DNA from 2 places in the Brachybacterium sp. AOP29-B2-41 genome. Region 2 is predicted to be linked to the other one. Evidence: riboswitches for the same ligand, from Rfam matches in the RefSeq annotation. Region 2 holds a riboswitch; the other holds the start of a gene.
The links. Region 2 has a riboswitch for thiamine pyrophosphate ahead of ACT3T9_RS07190 (ECF transporter S component). Riboswitches for the same ligand answer to the same signal wherever they lie in the genome.

Region 1 (7,687 bases), on a different contig from region 2:
GTCCTGTACTGCGGGCTCGCACTGACCTCGCGCGGACTGCGGGTGATCGAGTTCAACGCCCGCTTCGGCGATCCGGAGACCCAGGTGGTGCTCGAGCGGCTCACCTCGCCGCTGGCCCCGCTGCTGCTTGCCGCCGCCCGCGGCGAACTGGCCGAGGACACGGAGCTGACCTGGAGCCAGGACAGCGCCGTGACCGTGGTGCTCGCCAGCGCCGGCTACCCGGCGACGGTGCGCACGGGAGACCCGATCTCCGGAATCGACGCTGCGGAGGCGCTCGGCACCCATGTCATCCATGCCGGCACCGGCATGGTGGACGGCAACCTGGTCAGCGCCGGCGGTCGAGTGCTCTCGGTGGTCGCCACCGGTGAGGACCTCGAGGCGGCCCGCGCGCTCGCGCTGACCGGCGCCGAGGCGATCGGCCTGGAGGGCAGCCACCACCGCACCGACATCGCCCGCCGGGCTGCGGCAGACGCCGGAGCGCACAGCGACACCGACACCGACACCGACACCGACACCGACACCGACACCGACACCGACACCGTGACGGAGGATCGCGCATGAGCGTCGACGCCACCCCGCTGATCGAGGCCCCGCAGCTGCCGGGCTGGGACCACGTGGTCTCCGGCAAGGTCCGTGAGCTGTACGTGCCGGAGGGCCAGGACCCGTCTACCGCCGACCAGGTGCTGGTGGTCGCGACGGACCGCATCAGCGCCTACGACCATTCGCTGCAGCCGGGCATCCCTGACAAGGGCCGACTGCTGACCGGCATCAGCCTGTTCTGGTTCGAGCAGCTGGCGGACATCGTCCCCCACCATGTGCTCTCCGGAACCGATGTGCCCGAGGCCGTCGCTGGCCGCGCGGTGCGCTGCCGGGGCCTGGACATGGTGGAGCTGGAGTGCATCGCGCGAGGGCATCTCACCGGCTCCGGCCTGGCCGACTACCGGGCCGGCGGATCGGTGGGCGGGCACGTGCTGCCGGCCGGCCTGGTCGAGGCCTCTCGCCTGGAGCCGGCGATCTTCACCCCCTCCACCAAGGCGGAGGCCGGCGAGCACGACGAGAACATCACCGTCGCCCAGGCGCGGGAGCGGCTGGGCGATGAGCTCACCACCGAGCTCGAGTCGCTCACGCTCGCGGTCTTCGAGCGGGCCCGCCGGATCGCCGCTGAGCAGGGCATCATCCTGGCCGACACCAAGCTCGAGTTCGGGCATTCCCGGGTCGATGGCACGCTGATGCTCGGCGACGAGGTGCTCACCCCCGACTCCAGCCGGTTCTGGTCCGCGGACACGTACACCCCGGGCCGCACCCCTCCCAGCCTGGACAAGCAGTTCGTGCGGGATTGGCTGACCTCTCCCGCTTCCGGCTGGTCCAAGGGTTCGGACCTCCCCCCGCCCGCTCTGCCCGCCGAGGTGGTCGAGCAGACCCGCGCGCGGTATGTCGAGGCGTACGAGCGCCTGACCGGAAGGGGCTTCTGAGCGGACGCCGCAGAGTCCCCGACCTCAGCTGAAGTGCTTCGAGGTGGCAGCTGCCGCCTCGAAGCACTTCAGGGGGAACCGTTCAGGACAGGACGAGCACCGCGGCGACCACCAGGGCGACGCCGAGCGCCAGCAGCGCATCGGCGACGGTGAGCGGCACCGGGCGCCACAGGGTGCGGGGGCCGTCGCCGAGCCCGCGCGACTCGAGCGCGAAGGCGAGCCTCTCGGCGCTGCGCACCGCATCGACCAGCAGCGCGAAGGCGCAGCGCAGCAGGTGACGGGCGCGCAATCGCGCCACCGCACCCTCGGCGGTGAGCGGCAGACGGACCCGGTGCGCACGGGTGAGGGTCTCCCAGCGGCGCGGCAGATCCTCGAGCAGTCTCCGTCCCGCCAGCAGCGCGTAGGTGTACCGGGGTGGCAGGTGAGCGTGCTGCTGGAGGCTCACCATCGTGCGCCGCGGATCGGCGGCGCGGGTGACGGTGAGGGCGCCGAGGCCGATCACCAGTGCCCGGAGGGCCAGGGCGGTGCCCAGCACGATCCCTTCCTCCGTGACTCGGATCGGCAGCTCCGGCCACGGTTCATGCCCGGGCCGGCCGAGCACGTTGACCATCAGCACGCCACTGGCGAACACCATGAACGGCAGCTGGGCCCGCAGCAGCCTGAGCGGTCCGAGCCGGCAGCCGATCATCGTCCCCGCCGAGAGCAGCAGGTACAGCAGCACCAGCGGCAGCGGGTCGGTCAGCAGGATGCAGACGATGCTGAGCGCGGTCAGCAGGCCGAGCAGCACGGTCGGGTTACGGCGCGAGAGCCATCCGGATGCGTCCCGTGGGCGGGCGGGCTCGTCGGCCGCACGGGCCCTCGCCACGGGCGGCTTCACCGCCGGCGCCGCCCCCGGGACCAGCGGTGCCGCCACGAGCCCCGCGCGCTGCAGCAGGCCGCGGTCCCGCAGCAGCGTCTGCGGTGACATCGGTCCGAGCAGCCGGCCGTCGGCGATCACCGCGACCGCATCGGCCGCGCGGACGGTGCGCAGGTCATGGGTGGTCATCACCACGCCGCGACCGGTCCCGGCCGCCTCCCGCAGCAGCGAGAGGACGGTCTGCTGAGCGACACGATCGAGGCCGTAGCCGGGTTCGTCCACGAGCAGCACGGGGCGCTGGGTCAGCAGCATCGCGCCGATCGAGAGCCGGCGCTGCTGACCGCCGGAGAGGCTGAAGGGACTGGCGTCCCGCTGCGCCTGCAGGCGCAGCCGGGCGAGCATCTCCTCGACCTGCTCGTGCCCGGCCCCGGACGCGGCGAGCTCCGCCTGCACGGTGTCGGCCACGAACTGCGCCTCGGGTCGCTGGAACACGAGCCCAGCCGCCGCACCGTCGACGGTGCCCGCCTGCGGGAGGTCCAGGCGGGAGAGCGCGCCGAGCAGCGTGGACTTCCCGGCGCCGTTACGGCCCACGACGGCGAGCAGACGCCCCGCATTCACGGTGAGCTCGACCTCGCGCAGCACGGTGCGGTCGCCGTGGCCGAGCTCGGCGCCCCGCACGGTGAGCAGCGGATCCGGCGTGGCCTCCGGGCCTGGGGACGGAGCCACCTCCCCGGACCCCCTCTCGGAGCTCAGCGTCTCCTCGACCTCCCCGGGCAGCCAGCACCCCGCCTCGCGCAGCGCGGCGCCGTGACGGGTGAGCACCACAGTCGTCGGCCCGTCGGCGAGCACCTGCCCGGAGGCGTCGAGCGCGATGGTCCGTGCCGGAAGTCCGGCCAGGCCCGACTCCCCCGCCCAGTCGTCGAGGCGGTGCTCCACGAGGATCGTTGCCACTCCGCCCTCGCGCGCAGCCCGCTCGACGCCGTCGCGCACAGCGCGCACGCCCTCGGCATCGAGCATCGCGGTGGGCTCGTCCAGCAGCAGCAGGCGCGGCCGGGCGACGAGCGCCGCGGCGAGGCCCGCACGCTGCAGCTGTCCGCCCGAGAGCGTCGCGGCCGGGCGGTCGGCGAGCGTCTCGATGCCCGCGTCTGCGAGAGCTTCGCGCACGCGCTTCCCGATCTGCGCGGGCGGCACGCTGCGGCTCTCGAGCGGGAGGGCGACGTCATCGGCGACCCGCGGGAGGCACACCCCGTCGGTCGGATCCTGACCGAGGAATCCGACGGTCCCCGCGGTGGCCAGGACCCCCTCGGCGATCGGGTCGATGCCGCCCACCCGCAGGGTGCCGGTGACCCGGCCGCGCTGGTGGGAGGGGAGCGCGCCGGCGAGCGCGCGCAGCAGCGTCGATTTGCCACAGCCGCTGGGGCCCAGCAGGAGCACCTGCTCCCCGGCCCGGATGCTCCCGGTCCAGGGGCCGACGCCGTCCCCCGAGGGCAGGACCACCTCGAGCTCCCGTGCCTCGACCACCGTCCCCGACTGCCCGGGGGCCGCCGCCTCCCTCTCGCCCGGCGCGGTGACCTCGGCGGCCGCTGCGGCCTCAGCGGACACGACGTGCCGGGATGCCGTCGTCGCCCTGCGCGGCGGCACCGATCGCGAAGTTCGCGAGCACGCCGGTGCGCTCCAGGGCGCGGACGATCACCCTGGCGAGCAGACCGCCGAGCACGATCCCGGAGAGCACCTGCATCCCGAGCCGCAGCGCGAGCAGGTCCTGGCCGTACCAGCCCATCCGGTAGGCGGTCCAGAAGAACACCAGGCCCGCACCGAAGGCGCCCGAGGCGGCGAACACTCCCCAACCGAACCGGCGGTAGCGGGTCAGGGCGAAGGGCAGCTCGCTGCCGATGCCCTGCAGCGCGGCGGCGAGCACCAGCATCGGGCCGACGGGGCTGCCGAGGAAGACGACCTCGATGATCGCGGCGAGCATCTCGGCGAGGATGCCCACGCCAGGGCGGCGCAGGATCGCCAGCGCCACCGGTCCCACCAATAGCCAGGAGCCGAACAGGACGTGCTGGGCGAGGTCCCCGGCGGGGCCCATCGCGATCGCGAGCCCGTTCCAGGCCTGGACGAACACCCAGTACAGGAAGCCGAACACGACACCGAGCACCACCACCAGCACGATCTCGCGCAGGGAGAGCCTCGGACGCCGGGCGGCACGAGCGGCCAGATCAGAGGCCTGCGAGGGAGTCTGGCCGGGAGCCCGGGAGGGGGTCTCTGCCGGAGTCTGTGCGCGGGTCATCGCGTCTCCTCGCCGAGCTCGCGCACCTCGTGGGAGGGGCTGTTCAGGGAGAGGGTGAGATGGCTGGTGACGTGCTGCACGCTGCGACCCACCTGCAACCAGCCGGCGACGGCAGTCGCGATCACCTCGCCGATGTCGCCCTCGAGGCGGGTGACGAAATGCTCGGAGCCGCGGAAGGTGCCCAGCTCCCGGGCGCGGTCGATCGCGGCGTAGATGTCGCGCATGTGGTCCGGCGCGGTGCCGTCGGCGGCGACCTGGTCCGCCAGCGGGTACAGCGCCCACTCCGCGGAAGCGAAACGGCCGGTGCGACGGGGCTCGGTGATCCCGACGTCGCGCGGGCCGGCGCCACCGGGAAGCTCGCAGGTCACCTCTCCCGGGCAGCCGCGCGAGAGGGTCACGGAGAGGGTGGCGTGGTGCTCGGTGCGGGCGAGGTCGTCTGCGAGGTCGATGAGATACCGCTGCAGGTGGGCTTCGTGGCCGCCGAGATAGGTGGAGACGTCCCCCGTCTCGCGCACCAGGCCGGTGAGGTCGAGCCGGGACAGGATGCCGACGAGCACTCGGGCGTAGTCATCGGTCATGACGGCTGCGGTGACCCTGGCGCCGACGCCGAAGCCGAGCGGGGTCTCGGTGGGATCCGGGGCGGTGCCCGGGAGGGTGGCGGGGGTGCCGACGGGAGTGATGCTCACGATCCGTGCCTTTCACGAGGGCACGGACGCGCAGCGACGATCGCCTGGCGGAGCTTCCTGCGCCGGCATGATCCGGATCAGGTTCTACGGTCGGAGTTCGAGAACTCCCTCTCAGCCCGGCCTACCGGACTCCCGTGCACGGAAGCACCGTACCCCGATCCGGCGTCCCTGGAGCGCGGCGGTCCACGAACCAGTGGCTGGACCGGGCGGCGGCGGAGACCAGGATCCGGTCGAAAGGTCCGTCCGCCGGCGCCCCCAGCACCCCGGGGAGGGCTTCGTGGATCTCCGCGCGGCCGTCCTCGCGGCCGACGGTCCCGGCGAGCGCGGCACGGGCAGGTGCCAGCAGGCTCACCTGCCGCTCCACACCCACCACGCTCCCGGAGGGTCCGACGAGGTGGGCGAGCAGCGCCGTGGTCCAGCCGGAACCGGCACCGACGTCGAGCACGTGCTGCCCCTCACGCACATCGAGCAGGCGGAGCATGTCCAGCACCGTGCTGGGTTGGGAGTTGGTCTGGCCCACTCCGATCGGCAGCGGGGAATCCACGCCGGCACGGTCCCGCAGCTCCGGGGGCAGGAAGTGCTCCCGGGGCACCGCATGCATCGCGCGGGAGGCACCGTCGCCGGTCCCTGCTCGGTCCGCGGGGTCCCGCCGGTCCTCGGACCGGTTCCTGTTCCTTTCGGCGCTCATGGCGCGTTCAGCTCCCGGGGAGCTCGATGACCCCGTCGACCGGCCAGTCACGCACCTCCGTGCCCTCGGGAGCGAGGGCAGTGGCCTGGCGCCGATAGATCGGTCGGCCCACGTCGCTCGCAATCGCCTCATGCACGGGCAGGGCCAGCGTCGGGCCGACGGCGCGGAGGAAGTCGACGGTCTCGGACACTTTCGACCAGGGGGCGACGACGGCGAAGGCGAGCACGTCGATGCCGTGGAACTCCGGCAGCGGCTCGAGGGAATCTCCGGTCACGCCGAGCCGGGGGCCGTCCCCCGCGGAGATCACGAGACCCGAATTGCCGACCCGCGGAATGTCCGGGTGGATGATCGCGTGCCGGCCGCCGACAGCCTCGATCCGCAACGAGCCGTGGCCCGGGACCGCGGCAAGCACGTGCGCGTCCCCGGCGGCGAGCGGACGCAGCTGCTCGGGGCGCACCGCAGCGGCGCCGTCGACCGCCTCCCGCAGCTGCTGCGCGGTCTCGGGCTCCGCGATCACCTCGGCGGTGGTCGCCAGGCGAAGCACCTCGTCCAGCAGGGTGCGGTCCACGTGATCGGGGTGCTGATGGGTCAGGAGCACGGCGTCGATCCCTGTCAGCACCGCGGCGCCGAGGCCGCGCACGGCCTCGCCGCTGAAGCCGCCGGGATCGATCAGCAGTCGACGCCCGCCGGTCTCCACCAGCAAGCACGAGTGGACGAGGTGGCGGATCTTCATCGGTTCCTCCTGGGAATGGGTGCGACGGTCCCTCGAACCTATCGCCGCCGGCACCGTCTGCACAGGGGGCGGCCCCCCGGCGCGTGCTCGCCTCCACCGATCGGTGGAGGCGATCGTGGCTACTCGGTGGTACCGACTGCATCGCCGCGCTCCCAGACTCGAGCCATGACCAGCACACGGACCGCCCCGACCCCGGCACCCGCCGCAGACCCTCCGCCCGCCCTCGCCGTCTCCCACCTCGTGAAGTCCTACAGCGGCCGCCGCGTCGTCGACGATGTGTCATTCCGTGTCACCCGGGGCACGATCTTCGGGCTGCTCGGCCCCAACGGCGCCGGTAAGACCACCACCCTCGAGATGTGCACGGGGCTGCGACACCGCGAGTCCGGCACGATCGACCTGCTGGGCCTGGACCCGACGGCGCTCGGCAGCCGGGACCGCAACCGGGTGGGGATCGTCGCCCAGAGCGGCAGCGAGCGCGCCTCGCTCACGGTGCGGGAGATGGTCTCCCAGTACGCGGCCTACTGCGAGGACCCGTGGGACGTCCCCGAGCTGCTCGAGGCGACCGGCCTCGCGGAGAAGGCCGGCGCTCGCATCGCGAGCCTCTCCGGCGGGCAGCGCCGACGCCTCGACGTGGCCACCGGGATCGTCTCCCGGCCGGAGCTGCTGTTCCTCGACGAGCCCACCACCGGCTTCGACCCGGCCGCGCGGCGCGAGTTCTGGGAGCTGATCCGGGAGCTGCGCAGGCTCGGCACCACCATCGTCCTGACCAGCCACTACCTCGATGAGGTCGAGTTCCTGGCCGACCGCGCCGCCGTGCTGCGTGCCGGGCGGATCGTTGCCGAGGGCACCGTCGCCGAGATCCGTCGGGCCCACGGCACCAGCTCCACGGTCACCTGGACCGGCCCCGACGGGCCGCAGGCGCGCGTGGTCGAGGACCCCGATCCGCTGCTGCGCGAGCTGCTGGC
Region 2 (7,687 bases):
TCACCCCCGGGAACGCAACCGAGGAAGCTGCATGAGCACCGCGATGCCCCCGCCACCCGCCGCGACCGCCGAGGGGCACCTCCCCGTCGGCGACGGCCACGAGATCTTCTGGGAGGAGTCCGGCAGCGCCGAGGGCGTGCCCACCCTCTACCTGCACGGCGGTCCGGGAGGCCGGCTCACCCCCGGCTACCGACGGAACTCTCCCGCGGACCGGGTCAGGATCATCGGCCTGTGCCAGCGAGGAGCCGGCCGCTCGACCCCGTCGCCCGGGGGTCCCGGCCCGGTCGATCTCACGGGCCACACCACCGCCCACCTGGTGGCCGACCTCGAGGCGCTGCGTGAGCACCTCGGGATCGACGCCTGGATCGTGCAGGGCGTCTCCTGGGGCAGCACCCTCGCCCTCGCCTACGCCCAAGCTCATCCCGAACGGGTGCTCGGCGTGGTACTGTTCGCCGTCACCTCCACCTCCCGGCGCGAGATCGAGTGGATCACCGAGGGAGTCGGCGCCCTCTACCCCGAGGCCTGGGACACGGTCGCCGCCCTCGCCGAGCACCACACCGGCTTCGACCGTCGCGACCACGGCTCGCAGCGGCTCCGACTCATCGAGGCGTATCGGCAGATGCTCACCGGAGCGGATCAGAACCTGGTCGACGACGCCGCCCGCGCCTGGATGACCTGGGAGGACGCGCACATCGGGATCGGCGGGGGAGGACCCTCCACCGCGCATGCCGGGGCCGGTCACGAGCCGATGACCGAGTACGAGCGCGGCTTCGCCCGTCTGGTCGCTCACTACTGGGCGCACGACGGGTTCGTCGCCGACTGGGCCGTGCCATGGGGCGGCGAGCCCGGCAGCGGCCTCCTCGGCGGGATGGCTCGGCTGGCGGGCATTCCCGGGGTGCTGATCCACGGGCGCCGCGATGTGTCCGGCCCTGCCCTGACCGCTTGGGAGCTCCACCGCGCCTGGCCCGGCAGCGAATTGATCATCGTCGAGGACGAGGGCCACGGCGGACCGCTGATGGTGGAGCACTGGCGCACCGCCGTCACCCGGATGGTCGACGCACAGCAGGTGCCGCCGCAGTAACCTTTCTGCCATGCCAGTTCCCGACCCCTCAGGTGCCGTGCTGCGCCACGCCGCGCTCGCCGATATCGACCCCTGCACGCTGTATCTGCTCGTCAAGCTCCGCCAGGACGTCTTCACCCTCGAGCAGCACGCGACGGATGCTGATCTGGATGGTCGGGAGCTCGACCCCACCACGACGCTCATGTGGCTCGAGCGTGCGATCCCGCGTGCCCCGGCCGCAGAGGTTGCCGCAGAGGTGTTGGGAGCTCCGGGTGAACCGGTGGCGCACCTGCGGGTGCTCAGGGAGCCCGGCGGCACGGTGCGGATCGGCCGGGTGGCAGTGCGCGCCGATTACCGACGCGGTGGTTACGGCCGTCAGCTGATGGCCGGGGCGCTCGCGCATGCTCGGGAGGTCGCGCCGAGGGCCGAGGTGCACATCGACGCCCAGGCCTACCTCGAGCAGTGGTACGCCGCGATGGGCTTCGAGTCCCTCGGCGGGCTGTTCATGGAGGCTGGGATCGAGCATGTGGCGATGGTGCTGCGGCCGGATCGCGGCTGAGGCGTCGGGCGCGGCGTTCGGGCAAGCGTCCCGTCCCTGCCTACTTCCCGCGCGACTCAATCTTCTCCCGCGACTCAGTCTTCTCCCGCGGCTCGGCCTTCCCCCCGTGACTCGATCAGCGCCACGATCTCCTCGCGCTCGAAATATCTCGCGGTCTCCAGGGCGCTCGGGGTGCCCAGCCCCGGATCGGCGCCAGCGCCGAGCAGGACCTCCGCGACCGCGGTGAAGCCCTTGAAGGCGACGCCCGCAAGCGGTGACTGACCGCGATCATTGCTCAGGTCCACGTCCGCCCCGCGGACGGCCAGCTCACGCACCAGCTCGGCATGGCCGTGATAGGCAGCGAGCATCAGCGGAGAGTTTCCGGCGCCATCGCGGAGATCCACCGGGGCGCCCTGGTCGATGAGCGAGAGCAGGGTCACGGAGTCGCCGTTGCGGGCAGCATCGAGCAGGGAGTGGGCCAGCTCGATCACGGCGTCATCGGTGGCAGAGTCGTTATCCGTCATTGCACGAGAGTACTGCGGGCCGCCAGAGGACGCCGCGGGCTACCATCCGCTCATGGAGGCAGAATCGAGTGAGCGTGCGGCGGGGACAGGGGCGCTGCGACCCCTCACGCCGGCTCTGGCGGAGCGCTACGGGGTGAGACCCCGGAGGCGAGTCAGTACGTGGCTGATCGGGGTGGCGGCGGTGCTTGCTGCCGGGGTCGCCATAGTCGGCGAGGCAGGAGCAGCCGGCGTGCTGGCCGCGCTCTCCTGGGCGCTGCTGCTGGCCTGGGCGGATCGGCGCGCACGACGGCCGCTGGTGTTCGTCCTCGGAGCTCTGCTCGCGATGCTGGTGGCACTGCTGCTTCCGCTGGGACGCCACCTGCCCGAATTCTTCGCCGACCCGCAATGGATCCCCTTTGCTGTCATCTACATCCTGTTCGCTTTCGGCGGCGTGATCCCTTGGATCGTGACGCCCGTGGTGACGTATCTGTGGTTCGCTCGCACGAGGCGTATTCGATAGCTCAGGCCTGCAGGTCGATGTGTCACGGGCCGGATGTGTCCTGGTCGTCCGTCGGTCTTCTCGGCAGCTCAGAGGCACAGGCTCGCGCAGCGCTCACCCCACCAGCATCTCCGCGAGCAGCGGCCATACGGCGAGCCCGAGCGCGATCGTGACGCCCAGCAGGTCCGCGCGCCGCAGCGGGCTCGGCAGCGCCCAGGTGCGGGTGGTCGCGGTCGCGAAGCCTCGTGAGTCCATGGCGAGGGCCTGCTGCTGGGCGCCGCGCAGGGCATCGACCAGCAGGGCCAGGGTGGCTCCGGCCAGCATTCTCGGGGAGGTGCGGGTGCCGATCCCGCGCAGCACCCGGGCATGGGTGATGATCTCCCACTGCCGGCCCAGATGGCCGGCGCGGACGAGCCCTGCGACCGAAGCGGCGATCATGCGGGCGGGCATCCGCAGCCTGCCTCCGAGGGCGTCGCCCAGCGCCGTGGGGTCCACGCTCCCGAGCGCCAGCACCCCGGGCGCGACGAACACGGTGATGCGTGCGGCCTCCTTGGCGCCGAGCAGCCAGGCCTCGGCGGAGAGGGAGGGGGCGTCGCCCAGCAGAGCGGAGGTCCAGGCCAGGCCTGCGGCCGAGAGCAGGATCGGAGTCAGCCGCAGCAGACCCCCGCGCACGGACCGCACCGCAAGTGGCGCCAGCAGCACGATCGGGAGCAGGGCCAGGAGCCCGCCCTGCCAGGACTGCACCGCGAAGGAGCCGATCGCGGCGAGGATCCCGATGAGGCTCAGCACCAGCGGATTCAGTGCGTCGGCGGGAATCGTGCGAGCGCGGGGGACCGGGCCGATGGTGCGATCGGGGCTCTTGCTGCCAGATCCGCCGTCCTCAGCATCCGGCCCGCTCAGGCGGTGCTCGACGTCTCCCTGCGCGATCAGCTCTAGGTCGTGGGTGGCCGCCACCACAGCGCAGCCCTCGGCTCGCGCGGCGGCCAGCAGCTCGAGCACCGCCGCATGGCGCGCCGCGTCCAGTCCCACGGTGGGTTCGTCCAGCACCAGCAGGCGAGGCTTCTGGGCGAGGGCGGCGATGATCGCGAGGCGTCTCTGCTCCCCGCCGGAGAGGGTGTGGGGGTTGGCCTGGGCGAGGTCGCTCAGGCCCGCTCGCTCCAGGAGCTGATCGGCGAGCTGCTCGTCGCGTGCCCAGGGGGAGGCGAGCACCTCCTCGCGCACGCTGCCGGCGACGAAGGAGTGCTCGGGGTTCTGGGGCACGAAGGCGACGTGCTCGGGCGCGGGCCGCTCCACGCTCCCAGCGGACGGGGCGGTCAGACCGAGCAGCGTGCGCAGCAGCGTGGTCTTGCCGCTGCCGCTGGGGCCGGTGATCACGCACAGCTCTCCGCTGCGCAGCTCGAGGGTCAGATCGTCGAGCACGGCCAGGCCGCCCCGCTGGGCATCGATGCCCCGCAGGGCCGCGATCACGGCGCCCTCGTGCTGCGCGCGGGGAGCCGAGCGGGTGGGTGCGGCGGGGGAGGCGGTCATGCCGGCTGCGATCTCGTGGGGCGGGCCGTCGGCCACGATCTGTGCCTGCTCACCGAGCACGATCAGGCGCTCCACGTGGTCCAGCCACGGTGCGAGCCGGTGCTCGGCGACCACCAGGGTGCGGCCCGCCGCGGTGGCCAGGATCGACTCGCGCACCGCAGCGGCGGTGGCTTCATCGAGCATCGACGTCGGCTCATCCAGCAGCAGCGCCGAGGGATCCAACGCGAGCGATCCCGCCAGGGCCAGGCGCTGCTGCTGCCCGCCGGAGGCATCCAGCGGCGCACGGTCGGAGGGGAGATCCACCAGCGCCGCATCGAGCGCCGCGGTGGTGCGGGCCTGGATCTCCGCACGTGGCAGGGCGGCATTCTCCGGGCCGAAGGCCGCCTCCCGGCCGACGGTCGCCGCGACCAGGGCGTCCAGAGGGTTCTGCAGCAGCAGGCCCCGCTCGCCGGGGCGGGCGGGGCCGGGCGCGCTGCCGGTCAGCTCTCCGGTCTCCTCGTCCAGGAGACCGGCCAGGGCCCGCAGCACGGTGGATTTCCCGCTGCCGCTGGCCCCGGCCAGCAGCACGCGCTGCCCGGCGGGGATCTCCAGGTCGAGGTCGAGGACGGTGGGCTCGGCCCGCGTGTACGGCTGCCAGGTGAGCCCTCGCAGGGACAGGTCCGTCACGCCCGGGCGTCGTCCGGTGCCATGCGCTCAGCCTGTGATCCAGCAGATCCTCCGGAGGGCGATGCGGCTCGTACCCGCTGGGCGCGCTCCCTGCCCGCCGGCATCGAGTCCAGAGCCCCGGTGGCGGCCAGGGCACGGCTGGCGGCCCATCCCAGCACGCCGCACAGCAGCGCCCCGGAGAGCAGGAAGAAGCCGAGCATCACGAGGGAGTAGGTCCAGCTCATCTCCTGGTAGTAGGCGAACTTCTCCCAGCCCCACTCCAGCAGGGCCGAGAGCATCCCGCCCAGCATCGCGACCGGCAGCGTGAAGCGCTGGTAGCGGAAGGCGAGGAACGCGAGCTCCACCCCGCCGCCCTGCATCAGGCCGGAGATCGCCGTGCCCCAGCCCCACTGGCTGCCCAGCAGCATTGACAGCACGGCGGCGATCATCTCGGCCAGCAGCGCAGCGCCGGGCTTGCGCACGATCAGGGCGGCCAGGACGGCAGGCAGGAACCAGATCCCGGCCAGGAGTCCCTCGGCGGGTTTGAAGGCTGCGGTGAGCGGCCCGATCAGGGTGTACAGCTGGCCGTACCCCAGGAATGCGACACCGAAGGCGGCGCCGATCAGAACCGTGACCAGCAGATCTACGGTGCGGAAACGAATCATCACTTCTCCTTCCTCAACGGAAGGGGCGTCCAGCACCGAAGGTGCCGCACGGATATCCCGACTCCCTACGCCGGTGTGAGCCGGATCAGGTTCGAGGGTCTGCGCCTGGTGCGCACTCTCAGCACCGCTCGGTGCTCCCCTGTCAGTGGATGACAAGGAGCCACTCTACCCCAACGGGCGCCCTGACCGGGGCCGCGGGGGCATCACCGAGCAGCAGCCCCGGCGCCGTGGCGGCACCCGCTCAGAGGCGGGCGCGGATCGCCTGGTCGACGGCCTCGGCCGTCGCCTGAGGATCGACCGGCGAGATGATGAAGTGGGTGGAGCCGCGGCCGATGATCTCGACCATCAGGCCGGGCCGGGTGGCCATCACCCGGTAGGCGGCGCGCGGCTCGTCCACGGTGAAGACCTTCCGCTTCCCGACAGGGGTGAGCTCCTGGGCGTGGGGTGTGAGCACGGTGCCGCGCCGCCACCCGTAACCGCCGAGGGTCACCCCGGCGCGTGACGAGGGCAGCTCTCGCAGCTGCACGGTGCGGAACTCCGACAGCGGCCACGGCCTGCGCGGCAGGAAGCCGCCCAGGCTCACGGTGAGGCCGTGCTCATCCACGATGAAGCGCGTCCACTGCCCCATCCAGGTCCACACCGCCAGGGCGAGGAACAGCGCCGCCACCAGGAGAACTCCCGGCAGGCTGGAGCGCTGGGACATCAGCAGCACAAGGATCACGCCGAACAGCAGGGTGATCCCGATCCTGGTCCAGCCGATCCAGGAGGGCCGGGTGCGCCCCACATAGAACGGAGGTTCGGGCCTCACCAGATCGTCACCCGCTCCTCCGGCGCGCGGTACATGGCGTCACCCTCAGTCACCGCGAAGGCGGCGTGGAACTCCTCGAGATGGCCCACCACCGTGTTGCAGCGGAACTCCATCGGCGCATGGGGGTCCACAGCCAGCCGACGGATCGCCTCCTGGTCACGGTTCTTCCCGCGCCACACGGTGGCCCAGGACCAGAACACGCGCTGCAGCCCGGTGAATCCGTCGAGCTCGACGTCGATGTCAGCGGCGTCGTGACTTGCCAGGTAGGCCTTCACAGCGATCGAGAGACCGCCCAGGTCGCCGATGTTCTCGCCTATCGTCAGCGCGCCGTTGACGCGATGGGACTCGTCGAGATCACGGGGGGAGAGCTCGGAGTACTGGGCGATGAGCTGTGCGGCACGGGTGTCGAAGGCCTCGCGGTCCTCGGGAGTCCACCAGGAGATCAGGTTGCCGTCGCCGTCGTACTTGGAGCCCTGGTCATCGAAGCCGTGGCCCACCTCATGCCCGATCACCGCGCCGATCCCGCCGAAGTTCACCGCGTCGTCCGCCTCCGCATCGAAGAACGGCGGCTGCAGGATCGCGGCAGGGAAGACGATCTCGTTCCGGCCGGGGTTGTAGTAGGCGTTGACCGTCTGCGGAGTCATGTGCCATTCGGTCTCGTCGATCGGGCCGCCCACCTTCGCGTACTCGATGGCCGCCTCGAAGCGGCGGGAGGCGCGGGCGGTGGCCACCAGGTCGCCGGGGACGATCTCGAAACCGTCGTAGTCGCGCCACACCTCGGGATAGCCGATCTTCGGCGTGAACTTCTCGAGCTTGGCGAGCGCCTTCTCGCGGGTCGCCGGAGTCATCCACGGCAGCTGCTCGATGGAGTCGCGGTAGGCGTCCATCAGCGCCTCGACCAGCTCGGTCATCCGCTCCTTGTGGGAGGTGGGGAAGTGGCGGGCGACGTACTCGCGGCCGACGGCGAAACCGGCGGCACCTTCGACGAAGGCGACGCCGCGCTTCCAGCGCTCCCGCAGCTCCTCAGCACCGGAGAGCACGCGGCCGGAGAAGGCGAAGTTCTCCTCGACGAGCGCGGCCGGCCCGTAGGGCGCGTAGGAGGAGACGGCGTGGAGGGCGAGCCAGGTGCGCAGCACCGCGAGGTCCTCTCCCGCCAGCAGCTCCGCCGCGGCGGAGACGTACTCGGGCTGGCTCACGGAGACCACCTCGAACGCCCGCGCCGGAGCGCCGGTGCCCTCGATGTAGGCCTCCCAGGGGAAGGCGGGGGCGAGCTCGCGGCGCGCGGCGGAATCCATCGGGTTGTAGGACTTCTCCCGATCGCGCAGACGGACCACGTCCACGTGGCAGCCGGCCAGGCGAGTCTCGAAATCCATCACGGCGCGGGCGAGGTCCTCGGCGCCGCCGGCGACCAGCCCATCCCTGCCGGGCAGTCCGGCGAGATC

Region 1: another riboswitch for thiamine pyrophosphate. It lies ahead of ACT3T9_RS11640 (YkoF family thiamine/hydroxymethylpyrimidine-binding protein); the one in region 2 lies ahead of ACT3T9_RS07190 (ECF transporter S component).

The regions. Positions count from the first base shown of each region.
Region 1 covers NZ_JBQSXR010000011.1:26,122-33,808, forward strand. Annotated here, with positions in the region: gene purD (phosphoribosylamine--glycine ligase) at 1-561, shown strand, start outside; gene ACT3T9_RS11625 (phosphoribosylaminoimidazolesuccinocarboxamide synthase) at 558-1,472, shown strand; gene ACT3T9_RS11630 (ATP-binding cassette domain-containing protein) at 1,555-3,930, opposite strand; gene ACT3T9_RS11635 (ECF transporter S component) at 3,920-4,615, opposite strand; gene ACT3T9_RS11640 (YkoF family thiamine/hydroxymethylpyrimidine-binding protein) at 4,612-5,301, opposite strand; TPP riboswitch at 5,339-5,447, opposite strand; gene ACT3T9_RS11645 (protein-L-isoaspartate O-methyltransferase family protein) at 5,423-5,989, opposite strand; gene ACT3T9_RS11650 (MBL fold metallo-hydrolase) at 5,997-6,722, opposite strand; gene ACT3T9_RS11655 (ABC transporter ATP-binding protein) at 6,888-7,687, shown strand, end outside.
Region 2 covers NZ_JBQSXR010000005.1:198,533-206,219, reverse strand. Annotated here, with positions in the region: gene ACT3T9_RS07220 (Fpg/Nei family DNA glycosylase) at 1-35, shown strand, start outside; gene ACT3T9_RS07215 (alpha/beta fold hydrolase) at 32-1,081, shown strand; gene ACT3T9_RS07210 (GNAT family N-acetyltransferase) at 1,092-1,619, shown strand; gene ACT3T9_RS07205 (ankyrin repeat domain-containing protein) at 1,694-2,122, opposite strand; gene ACT3T9_RS07200 (hypothetical protein) at 2,304-2,621, shown strand; gene ACT3T9_RS07195 (ATP-binding cassette domain-containing protein) at 2,715-4,793, opposite strand; gene ACT3T9_RS07190 (ECF transporter S component) at 4,790-5,437, opposite strand; TPP riboswitch at 5,483-5,588, opposite strand; gene ACT3T9_RS07185 (hypothetical protein) at 5,679-6,245, opposite strand; gene ACT3T9_RS07180 (M13 family metallopeptidase) at 6,242-7,687, opposite strand, start outside.